Immundisolibacter sp.: one gene and its partner. Each later gene encodes a partner of the first gene's protein in a complex. Links are inferred from orthologs where the notes say so. Each region holds a gene or a part of one and is shown in the gene's direction. Other genes may lie near its edges.

Region 1 (6,309 bases):
CATGGGCCTGACCAACGTCGAGATCATGATCCCGTTCGTGCGCACCCTGACCGAGGCGCGCCAGGTCACCGAATTGCTGGCCGAGCAGGGCCTCAAGCGCGGCGAGAATGGCCTGCGCCTGATCATGATGTGCGAGCTGCCGTCGAATGCCGTGCTGGCGGACCGGTTCCTGGAGTACTTCGACGGCTTCTCGATCGGCTCGAACGACCTGACCCAGCTGACGCTGGGCCTGGACCGCGACTCCGGCCTGGTGGCCGGCGAGTTCGACGAGCGCGACGAGGCGGTCAAGGCGCTGATGAAGCTCGCCATCGACGCCTGTCAGCGCGCCGGCAAGTACGTCGGCATTTGCGGCCAGGGGCCGTCGGATCATCCCGACCTGGCGCAGTGGCTGGTCGAGCAGGGCATCGAGAGCGTGTCGCTGAACCCCGACACGGTGGTCGCCACCTGGCTGGCACTGTCCGGCGACCAGGCGCATTGAGCCATCCGGCCCCGCGGCGGGGGTTCGGATAACCCCGATCAGGGCACCTCGAAAAACCTTTCGAGGTGCCCGGCGGGGCATGGATGCCCCAACGCATCAATCGCGAGAGCAATTCAGATAGCGTGCCCGTCAGACCGCGGGCCAGATGCCGATCGCTGCGGGCCGCAGGCCCTCAGGGCAGAAGCACCGGCGCTGCGGGCGCCCAGCCGGCCATCCGGTGCTCGGCCACGACGCTGGTGTAAATGCCGCCGCGCACGAGGAATTCGGCCGTCACGCGCAGGAAGCGCGGCGCCATGGCGCCGACCAGATCGTCCAGGATGCGGCCGGTGACGGCCTCGTGGAACGCGCCCTGGTCGCGGAATGACCACAGATATAATTTCAGGGACTTGAGCTCCACGCACAGCCGGTCCGGCACGAACTCGATGTGGATGGTGGCAAAGTCCGGCTGGCCGGTTTTCGGGCACAGGCAGGTGAATTCCGGGCAGCGCATGCGCACCGTGTAGTCCCGCCCAGGGTGGGGATTGGCGAAGGTTTCGAGCGCGCTGCCGACGGCTGGCGGCTTTTTCGAGCGAACGGGACGCGAACTGGCCACGCAGGTCTCCGGGTCGGGTTGTGGGGCGCGCATTATCCGGTCGCCGCGCGCGCGCCCACAACGACCAACCGGGCGCCTTCAGGAATACCGTCAGGCATGAAACTGAAGACCATCCGCCTGGCCGGCTTCAAGACCTTCGTCGATCCGACCACGCTGCACCTGCGCGGGCCGCTGACCGGCGTGGTGGGCCCCAACGGCTGCGGCAAGTCGAATGTGGTCGACGCCGTGCGCTGGGTGCTTGGCGAAAGCTCGGCCCGGCAGCTGCGCGGCGATGCGCTGGCGGACGTGATCTTCAACGGCTCCAGCGCCCGTCAGCCGGTCGGCAAGGCCAGTGTCGAGCTGGTATTCGACAATTCCGACGGCAGTCTGGGTGGCCCCTGGGCGGCCTATGCGCAGATCGCCGTGCGGCGCGAGCTGGCACGCGACGGGCAGTCGGTCTATTACCTCAACGGCAGCCGCTGCCGGCGCCGCGACATCACCGACATCTTTCTGGGCACCGGGCTTGGCCCGCGCAGCTACGCCATCATCGAGCAGGGCATGATCGCCCGCCTGATCGAGGCGCGGCCCGAGGAGCTGCGCGCCTACATCGAGGAAGTGGCCGGCATCTCCAAGTACAAGGAGCGCCGCCACGAGACGGCCGGCCGCATCCGCCACACCCGCGAAAACATGGCGCGCCTGGACGACCTGCGGGATGAGCTGGGCAAGCGTCTGGCGACCCTGGAGCGCCAGGCGCGCGCGGCGCAGAGCTTTCGCGAACTGAAGGCCGCCGAGCGACAGGCCCGCGGGCAGCTGCTGGGGTTTCGGCTGCGGGTGCTGGAGACGGCCGCAGCCGAGCGGCGAGCGGCGCTCGAGCGCAGCCTGACGGCCCAGGAACAGGCGCTGTCGGCCGTGCGGGCCGGCGAGGCGCAGGTCGAGGCAGCGCGTGACGCGCACGCGCAGGCCACGGCCGCCTTCGGCGAAGCCCAGCAGGCCTGGTATCAGATCGGCGCCGAAGTCGCCCGCTGCGAGCAGGCGCTCGCGGCATTGCAACACCAGCGCGAGCGTCTGGCACAGGAGCTGGCGCGGCTGGACGCCAGTGCCGAGCAGATCGATCGCCAGTGCGTGCAGACCGAGGCGCGCCTGTTGCAGCTGGCCGCGGCGCAGCAGACGGCCGATGCCGACCGTGAGCAGATGGAAGGGGAGCTGGCGCAGGCCTCGCAAACGCTCGCCGCCGCCGAAGCCGCATTGAGCCAGGTCCGGCGCGCCCAAGATGCCGCCAGCATGGCGGTCAGCGAAGCCGCCCAGCGCGAGCGCCTGGAGCAGGAACGTGCCCGGCGGCTGGCCGAGCACCTTGCCCGCCTGGAGGAACGGCGCCAGCGCCTGCTGCGCGAACAGCAGCAACTGGCGGCCGAAGCAAGCGCGGATGAGGCCGGGCTTGCCGACCAATTGGCCAGCGCCGGCGCGCAGGCATCCGCTGCCGAGCAGGCGCTGGCGGCGGTGGAGGCCGACATCACCAGCCGTCGGGCGCAGCTGGACGCAAGCGCTGGCGAGCTTGCCCGCCTTCAAGCCAGCATCCGCGAGCAGCGCGGACGCCTGGCCTCCCTCGAAACCTTGCAGCAGGTGGCGCTGGCCGGCAGCGGCCGGGCCGAGGCCTGGCTCAGCGCGCAGGGCGTCGAGGCTCAGGCCCTGCTCGGCGATCTGGACGCCGAAGCCGACTGGCGCGCCGCCCTCGAGGTGGCGCTTGGCCCGTGGCTGGGTGCGCAGGTGGTGGCCAGCCTGGATGATCTGTCCGCCGATGGGCTGGCCCAAGTGGCCGGGTTGCGGCTGGTGGAATCGCGGCCGGGCAGGGCGGAAGCAGCCGGCGACCTGCTGGACGCCGTGCGTAGCTCGGTCGATCTGCGGTCCCTGATCGGCGGCGTGCGGCGGGCGGACACGCTGGCCGGCGCGCTGGTCGCCCGTCATGGGCTGGCGGCGCACGAGAGCCTGATCACTGCGGATGGCACCCGCGTGGGGCCAAACTGGCTGGCCGTGCCGGCCGGTGAGCATGGCGAGGGCGTGCTGGAACGCAGCGCCGAAATCGCCAGCCTGCGCGAAGCGCTGTCGCGGGCCGAGCAGGAACTGGCCGCCCTGCAGGCGCAGCGGGCCGCGACGCAAACGGCGCTGGTCGAGGCCGAACGCGCCCGTGGCGAGGCCCGCCAGCAGCACGCGGCCGGCGTGCGGCAGCTGGGCGAGCTGCAAGCCCGCCACGCGGCGGCGCAGGCCCACCGCGAGCGCGCGCAGGCGCGGCGAGCGGCCATTGCCGACGAGCTGGCGCAGATCGATGCGCAGGCCACGCACGACGCTGCGGAGCTGGCGACCGCCCAGGCGGCGTGCGATGAGGCGGTCCGGCAACAGGCCGGCCTGGCCGGGGAACGCGAGCGCAGCGAAGCCCGGCGACGGGAGGCCGAGTCTGCCGTGCGCGCCGCGCGGGCGGCGCAGGACGCGGCCCGCGAGCGCCTGCAGACCCTGCGCATGCGCGTCCAGGTCGCCCATACCGAGGTCGCTACTCTGCAGAAAACCCTGGTCGGCTGGCAGGCGCAGCGGGACGGCATCGGCGAGCGCCAGGCGGCGGCGCAGGAGGAGCAGCAGGCCGCCGCCGCGCCGCTGCAAGCCCTGCAGCAGGAACTGCAAACGCAGCTGGCCGCGCGCGAGGTGGCGGCGGCGCGCCTCGCGGCGGCGCGCGAGGCCGTGGCGGCGGCCGACACGGCGCTGCGCGAGCAGGATCAGGCGCGCCTGCAGGCCGAGCGGGCGTTGCACGAGCGCCGCGGCGAGGTCGAGGCCCGTCGCCTGGAGCTGACGGAGCTGGAAACCCGCGCTGCCGGCCTGCGCGAGCAGGCGCTGGAATTCGATGCCGATCCCGATCACCTGCTGGCCGAGCTGCCATCGGACACGGACGAGGCGGCCCTGGAGCTCGCCATCGCCGATCTGTCCCGCCGCATCGAGCGCCTGGGCGCGATCAACCTGGCGGCCATCGACGAGCAGCGCGAGCTGGCCGAGCGCAAGACCTATCTGGACGCCCAGCACGCGGACCTGGCGGCGGCCCTCGAAACCATGGAGCAGGCCATCCGGCGCATGGATCGGGAGACGCGCAGTCGCTTCAAGGAGACCTTCGACAAGGCAAACAGCGGGTTCCAGGCGGCCTTCCCGCGCCTGTTCGGCGGCGGCGAGGCGCACCTGGAACTGCTCGACGACGACCTGCTCGAAGCCGGGGTCGGCATCGTTGCCCGCCCGCCGGGCAAGCGCAACAGTTCCATTCATCTGCTGTCGGGCGGCGAGAAGGCGCTGACGGCGATCGCGCTGGTGTTCGCGCTGTTCGAGCTGAGCCCCGCCCCGTTCTGCATGCTCGACGAAGTGGATGCGCCGCTGGACGACCACAACGTCGGCCGCTTCTGCGCCCTGGTGCGCGAGATGTCGGCGCGGGTGCAGTTCATCGTCATCACCCACAACAAGACCACCATGGAGCTGGCCGGCCAGCTGACCGGCGTCACCATGTCCGAGCCTGGCGTGTCGCGCCTGGTGGCGGTGGACGTGGACGAGGCCGTAGCGCTGGCGAGTGCCTGAAGGAGACCGCATGGACCAAGCCCAGGCGCGCGCGCGCATCGAGGCGCTGCGGCGCGAAATCGCCGAGCACGACTACCGCTACTACGTGCTGGACGCGCCCAGCATTCCGGACGCCGAGTACGACCGGCTGATGCGCGAGCTGCTGGCGCTGGAGGCCCAGTACCCGCAGCTGGTGACGCCCGACTCGCCGAGCCAGCGCGTCGGCGGCGCACCCTCGCCGGCCTTCGCGCCGGTGACGCATGCCGTGCCCATGCTGTCGCTGGCCAACGCCTTCGACGAGAGCGAGGTGCGCGATTTCGACCGCCGGGTGCGCGAGCTGACCGGCGAGGCGGTGGTGGACTACCACGCCGAGCCCAAGTTCGACGGCCTGGCCATCAGCGTGCTGTACCGCGACGGCCTGCTGGTGCAGGCGGCCACCCGCGGCGATGGCACCACCGGCGAGGACGTGACCGCCAACGTGCGCACCATCGCCGCCATCCCGCTGCGCCTGCGCGGCAATCCGCCGCCGCTGCTGGAAGCCCGCGGCGAGGTGTTCATGCCGCGCGAGGGCTTCGCGCGCTTGAACGCCGAACAGACGGCGCGCGGCGAGAAGCCCTTCGCCAACCCGCGCAATGCCGCCGCCGGCAGCCTGCGCCAGCTGGACCCGCGGATCACCGCCCGGCGGCCGCTGCGTTTCTACTGCTATGGCCACGGGCGCTTCGAGGGCTGGCTGCCGGCGCGTCACGGCGAGCGGCTGGATCTGCTGCACGAGTTCGGGCTGCCGGTGTGCCCGCAGCGTCAGCGGGTTACCGGCATCGAGGCGTGCCTGGCCTATTACGCACAGCTTGGCCGTCTGCGGCCGCAGCTGCCGTTCGACATCGACGGCGTGGTGTACAAGGTGGACCGTATCGATTTGCAGGAGCGGCTGGGATTTGTCTCGCGCGCGCCGCGCTGGGCGCTGGCGCACAAGTTCCCGGCCGAGGAGGCGGTGACCGTGCTCGACAACATCGAGGTGCAGATCGGCCGCACCGGCGCCGTGACGCCGGTGGCGCGCCTGCAGCCGGTGTTCGTCGGTGGCGTCACGGTGACCAACGCGACGCTGCACAACGAGGACGAGCTGCGGCGCAAGGACCTGCGCATCGGCGACAGCGTGGTCGTGCGCCGGGCCGGGGACGTGATCCCGGAAGTGGTGCGGGTGTTGCCGGAACGCCGGCCGGCGGATGCCCAGCCGTTCGTCATGCCCACGCATTGCCCGGTGTGCGGCTCCGACATCGTGCGCCTGGCCGGCGAGGCGGTTTCGCGCTGCAGCGGCAGGCTGCACTGCCCGGCGCAGCTGAAGGCCGGCATTGCCCATTTCGCCGGACGGCGGGCGATGGACATCGACGGCCTGGGCGACAAGCTGATCGAGCAACTCGTCGACCGTGGCCTGGTGCACGACGTGGCCGATCTTTATCACCTGGACGCGCCGACCCTGGCGGGCCTCGAGCGCATGGCCGAGCTGTCGGCCGCCAAGCTGGTGGCGGCGATCGAGGCCAGCAAGCGCACCACGCTGTCGCGCTTCATCTTCGCGCTCGGCATCCCGCTGGTCGGCGAGGAGGTGGCGCGGCAGCTGGCTGCCGAGTTCCGCACCCTGGATGCCGTGCTGACGCAGGACTGGGCGGCGCTGCACGAGCGTAAGCAG
Region 2 (5,007 bases), on another replicon or contig:
TTTCTCCCTGCCGCAAAAAATCGCCATCTGGGCCCTGCCGGTCCTGTTCGCCATCACCGTGCACGAGGTGGCGCATGGCTACGTCGCGCGGCGCCTGGGCGACCGCACGGCGCAGATGCTGGGCCGCCTGACGCTGAATCCGCTCCGGCACATCGACCCGATCGGTACCGTGCTGGTGCCGCTGGTCATGCTGCTGCTGCCCGGCGGCTTCCTGTTCGGTTGGGCCAAGCCGGTGCCGGTCGACTACCGCAATCTTGGCAACCCCAAGCGGGACATGGCCATCGTGGCGGCGGCCGGCCCCCTGTCGAACCTGGTCATGGCCATCGGCTGGGTGCTGCTGCTGCGCCTGTCGGTGGCGTTTTTGAACACGCTGCCGTGGGCGGCGCAGCCGCTGTTTTTCATGGCCCAGGCCGGCGTCGCCATCAACCTGATCCTGATGGTGCTGAACCTGGTGCCGGTACCGCCACTGGACGGCGGGCGGGTGCTGACCGGTATCCTGCCCAATCGGCAGGCAGCTCGCTTCGCGGCCCTGGAACCCTACGGGCTGATGATCGTGCTGGCGCTGCTGATGACCGGGGTGCTCGGCCGGCTGTTGCAGCCGGCCATCGGCCTGCTCAACGAAATACTATTGACACTGGTTGGCCTGGGAGGGTCTGCTTGAACACTGTGGCCGCGCCTCATGATCGCGTCCTGTCCGGCATGCGCCCGACCGGGCGCCTGCACCTGGGTCACTACCACGGGGTGCTGAAGAACTGGGTGCGCCTGCAGCACCAGCACCGCTGCTTTTTCTTCGCCGCCGACTGGCACGCGCTGACCACCGACTACGAACACCCGCAGCAGGTCGCCGAGCACACGCAGGACATGATCGTCGACTGGCTGGCGGCCGGCGTCGATCCGGGCAGCGCGGTGCTGTTCGTGCAGTCGCGGGTGCCGGAGCACGCCGAACTGCACCTGCTGCTGTCGATGATCACGCCGCTGGGCTGGCTCGAACGGGTGCCCACCTACAAGGATCAGCAGGAACAGCTGCGGGACAAGGATCTGGCCACCTATGGCTTTCTTGGCTACCCGCTGCTGCAGGGCGCCGACATCCTGGCCTACAAGGCGACCCTGGTGCCGGTGGGCGAGGACCAGGTGGCGCATCTGGAACTGACGCGCGAGGTGGCGCGGCGCTTCAACCATCTTTATGGGCGCGAGGTGGATTTCGAGAGCCGCGTGCAGGCAGCGCTGCGCAAGCTCGGCCGCAAACAGGCCCAGCTTTACGAGGACAACCGCCGCGCCTATCAGGAACGCGGCGACCAGGAAGCGCTGGCCGTGGCGCAGGCGCTGATCCGTGGCCAGGCCAACATCAGCCTTGGCGATCGCGAGCGGCTGCTGGGCAACCTGGAAGGCAGCGGCATCATCGTGCTGCCCGAGCCGCAGCCGCTGCTGACCGCAACTGCCCGCATGCCGGGCCTGGACGGGCGCAAGATGTCCAAGTCCTACGGCAACGCCATCGGCTTGCGCGAGGATCCGGACGCGGTGGCGCAAAAACTGCGCACCATGCCCACCGACCCGGCGCGCGTGCGCCGCAGCGACCCCGGCGATCCTGAAAAGTGCCCGGTCTGGAGCCTGCATCAGGTCTACTCGGACGATGCACAGCGCGCCTGGGTACAGGAAGGTTGCCGCAGCGCCGCTATCGGCTGTCTAGACTGCAAGAAGCCGCTGATCGATGCGGTGCAAGCCGAGCTTTCGTTGTTTCGCGAACGTGCGCGGCCGTTCGAGGACGACCCCGGCCTGGTGCGCGAGATCATCGCTGGCGGCTGCGAGCAGGCCCGCGAGCACGCTCGCGAGACCCTGGACGAGGTGCGCCAGGTCATGGGGCTGGGCTACCGCTGAGCGCCGACACCGACACGGCCGCAGCGCCGGCGCAGCAGGAACTGCCCCTCGCCCGCGTGCACGGCGAGCGCCTGACGCGCCTGCCGGAAGACCTCTACATCCCTCCGGACGCGCTGGAGGTGTTCCTGGATGCCTTCGAGGGGCCGCTCGATTTCCTGCTGTGGCTGATCCGGCGCCAGAACCTGGACATCCTGGACATCCCGGTGGCCGAAGTGGCGGCGCAGTACATGGCCTACGTCGACCTGATGCGCGACCTGCGCCTGGAGCTGGCGGCCGATTACCTGGTCATGGCGGCGGTGCTGACGGAAATCAAATCGCGCATGCTGCTGCCGCGCCCGGCCGGCGACACCGAAGAGGACGACCCGCGCGCGGCGCTGGTGCGCCGCCTGCAGGACTACGCACGCTTTCGTCATGCCAGCGAGGCACTGGCGCTGCGACCGCAGTTCGGCCGCGATGTGCTGCCGCTCTCGGTGGCGCTGCCGGAGCTGGACCAGCCGGCGCCGGAGGCGCAGGTCAGCCTTGCCGAGCTGCTCGGCGCGATGACCGAAGTGCTGGCCCGCGGCGCGCTCAAGGTGCACCACCACGTGCGCCGCGAGCCGCTGTCGGTGCGCGAGCGCATGAGCCTGATTTTGCAGCGCCTGACGGCCGGTGAGTTCACGCCCCTGCTGTCGCTGCTGCAGCCGGCCGAGGGCCGCGCCGGGGTGGTGGTGAGCTTCCTGGCCATCCTGGAACTGGTGCGCGAACGCCTGATCGAGCTTGGCCAGGCCGAGGCCTTCGGACCGATCTACCTGCGCCCGGCCGCCTGATGGACCTGCTGCGCGTCATCGAGGCGGCCCTGCTGGTGGCCAGCGAGCCGCTGGACGTGGAGCGCCTGCAGCGCCTGCTGCCGCAAGGCCAGACGGCAACCCGCGCCGACATCACCCGCGCCATCGACCAGCTAACCCTGGAGTGCGCGGACCGTGCGCTGGAGTTGGTGCACACCGCCAGCGGCTACCGCTACCAGGTGCGCGCCGTGCATGCCGCGGCGGTGGCGCCGCTGCTGGCCGAACGGGCGCCGCGCTACTCGCGCGCGGTGCTCGAGACGCTTGCCATCATCGCCTACCGCCAGCCGGTGACGCGCGCCGATATCGAGGACATCCGCGGCGTCACGCTGGGCAGCGGCATGATCAAATCCTTGCTCGACCGCGGCTGGGTGCGCGTGCTCGGCCACCGCGAGGTACCGGGCCGGCCGGCCGTGTTTGGCACCACCAAGGCCTTCTTGGACTACTTCGGCCTGCGCAGCCTCAGCCAACTGCCGGCGCTGGCGGACCTGGCCAACCCCGACGATGAGCGGGTGGGCGATCTGCAACTGTCAATGCTGCCGCCGGAGGCGGCCGACCATGCCAACTGAGCGCAAGCATCCACCCGCCGGCGAGCGGCTGCACAAGGTATTGGCGCAGGTGGGCCTGGGCTCGCGGCGGCAGATCGAGGACTGGATCCGCGCCGGGCGCGTGCACGTCAACGATCAGCCGGCGGTGCTCGGCCAGAGCGTGACCGGCGCCGATCGCATCACCGTGGATGGCCAGCCGGTCACGCTGGCGGCGCCGGCCAAGACACGGCTTCTGATCTACCACAAGCCGGAAGGCGAGGTCTGCACCCGCCACGACCCGCAGGGCCGACCGACCGTGTTCGACCGCCTGCCGCCGTTGCCGACCGGGCGCTGGATCAGCGTCGGGCGCCTGGACATCAGCAGCTCCGGCCTGCTGCTGCTGACCACCGACGGCGCCCTGGCCAACCGGCTGATGCACCCCTCGAACCACCTGCAGCGCGAATACGCGGTGCGCGTCAATGGCGACGTGGACGCGGCCATGCTGGAGCGGCTGCGCGCCGGCGTGGAACTGGAGGACGGTCCGGCCCGCTTCGTGATCATCACCGACGGCGGCGGCGAGGGGCGCAACCACTGGTACAACGTCACCGTCGACGAGGGCCGCAATCGCCTGGTGCGCCGCCTGTGGGCCTCGCAGGGCATCGTCGTCAGCCGGCTGCTGCGGGTGCGCTTCGGGCCCTTGCAGCTGCCGCGCGCGCTCGGCCGTGGCCAGTACCGCGAGGCCACTGCGGCCGAGCTGGCCAGCGTGTCCGTGCGCCCGGCGACGGCCAGCCGGCCGGTGCGCAGCAGCGGCGGCTTGAAACCCACACGCCGGCGCGGGTAACATAGCCCCCTTGTTTTTGAACCGCCGGGCACCCGCCCGGCGTTTTTTTCAGGTCAGGACACAGCATCGATGGCACGGTATACCGGTCCCCGGCTCAGGGTTGTACGGCGTTTTCAGCAGCAGCTGCCGGGTCTTACCCGCAAGACCGACGGCGTGCGCGCCAACCCGCCCGGCCAGCACGGCGCCCGCCGCGGCCGGCCCAGCGACTATCGCCTGCGCCTGGATGAGAAGCAGAAGCTGGTCTACAACTACGGCCTTGGCGAGCGTCAGCTTCGCAATTACTTCAAGGCCGCCGCCAGCCGCAAGGGCGACACCGGCAAAAACCTGCTGGCGCTGCTCGAATCGCGCCTGGACAACGTGGTGTTCCGCCTCGGCTTCGCGCCGACCATCCCGGCCGCCCGCCAGGTGGTAAAGCACGGCCACATCACGGTCAACGGCCGGCGCGTGGACATTCCGAGCTACCCGCTGCGTCCCGGTGACGTGATCGGCGTGCACGAAGGCAGCCGCCAGCATCCGGTGATCGTGGAGACCCTGCAGTCGCCGTCGCTGAGCCTGCCCGAGTACCTGGACATGGACGCCAGCACGATGACCGGCACCTTCCGGCACATGCCCGAACGCGCCGACATCCCGCTCGAGGTGCAGGAAAACTTCGTCGTCGAGTACTACTCGCGCGTGAGTTGATCTTGGCGCGGGTCTGCCGCGCCGCCATCCGGCCGTACTCGATGCTCCTCATGGCCGGGGCCGATTCCCGGAGAGGTGTCCGAGTGGTTGAAGGAGCACGCCTGGAAAGTGTGTATACGTCAAAAGCGTATCGAGGGTTCGAATCCCTCCCTCTCCGCCAGTTCTGTCGATGTGTTCGGTTCAATGGCGGGCCTGTCAGTCTCCCCGCGGTGATAGCTCGTGAACCCCGCCAGGCCCGGAAGGGAGCAACGGTAGCGAACGA

The links. Proteins that work in one complex are often made in the same cells at the same time.
Region 2: the proteins of smc (region 1) and H5U26_RS06960 are in contact, whole or in part, in a crystal structure (PDB 3ZGX), measured with the Bacillus subtilis proteins. The link is inferred for Immundisolibacter sp. from one-to-one orthologs.

Annotation. Positions count from the first base shown.
Region 1 is NZ_JACIZD010000010.1:43,469-49,777, forward strand. What follows is about bases 824-4,849. They hold smc (chromosome segregation protein SMC), read left to right. Parts: upstream 824-1,166; coding sequence 1,167-4,649; downstream 4,650-4,849. Other genes in these bases: queF (preQ(1) synthase), read right to left, coding at 824-1,070; ligA (NAD-dependent DNA ligase LigA), read left to right, coding at 4,660-4,849. Also shown: ppsA (phosphoenolpyruvate synthase), read left to right, coding at 1-478; more of queF, read right to left, coding at 651-823; more of ligA, read left to right, coding at 4,850-6,309. UniProt on the Bacillus subtilis protein: Required for chromosome condensation and partitioning.
Region 2 is NZ_JACIZD010000003.1:197,624-202,630, reverse strand. What follows is about bases 1,083-3,806. They hold H5U26_RS06960 (ScpA family protein), read left to right. Parts: upstream 1,083-1,931; coding sequence 1,932-2,681; downstream 2,682-3,806. Other genes in these bases: scpB (SMC-Scp complex subunit ScpB), read left to right, coding at 2,681-3,265; H5U26_RS06965 (tryptophan--tRNA ligase), read left to right, coding at 1,083-1,875. Outside these bases: H5U26_RS06970 (site-2 protease family protein), read left to right, coding at 1-661; more of H5U26_RS06965, read left to right, coding at 658-1,082; rpsD (30S ribosomal protein S4), read left to right, coding at 4,134-4,745. UniProt on the Bacillus subtilis protein: Participates in chromosomal partition during cell division. May act via the formation of a condensin-like complex containing Smc and ScpB that pull DNA away from mid-cell into both cell halves.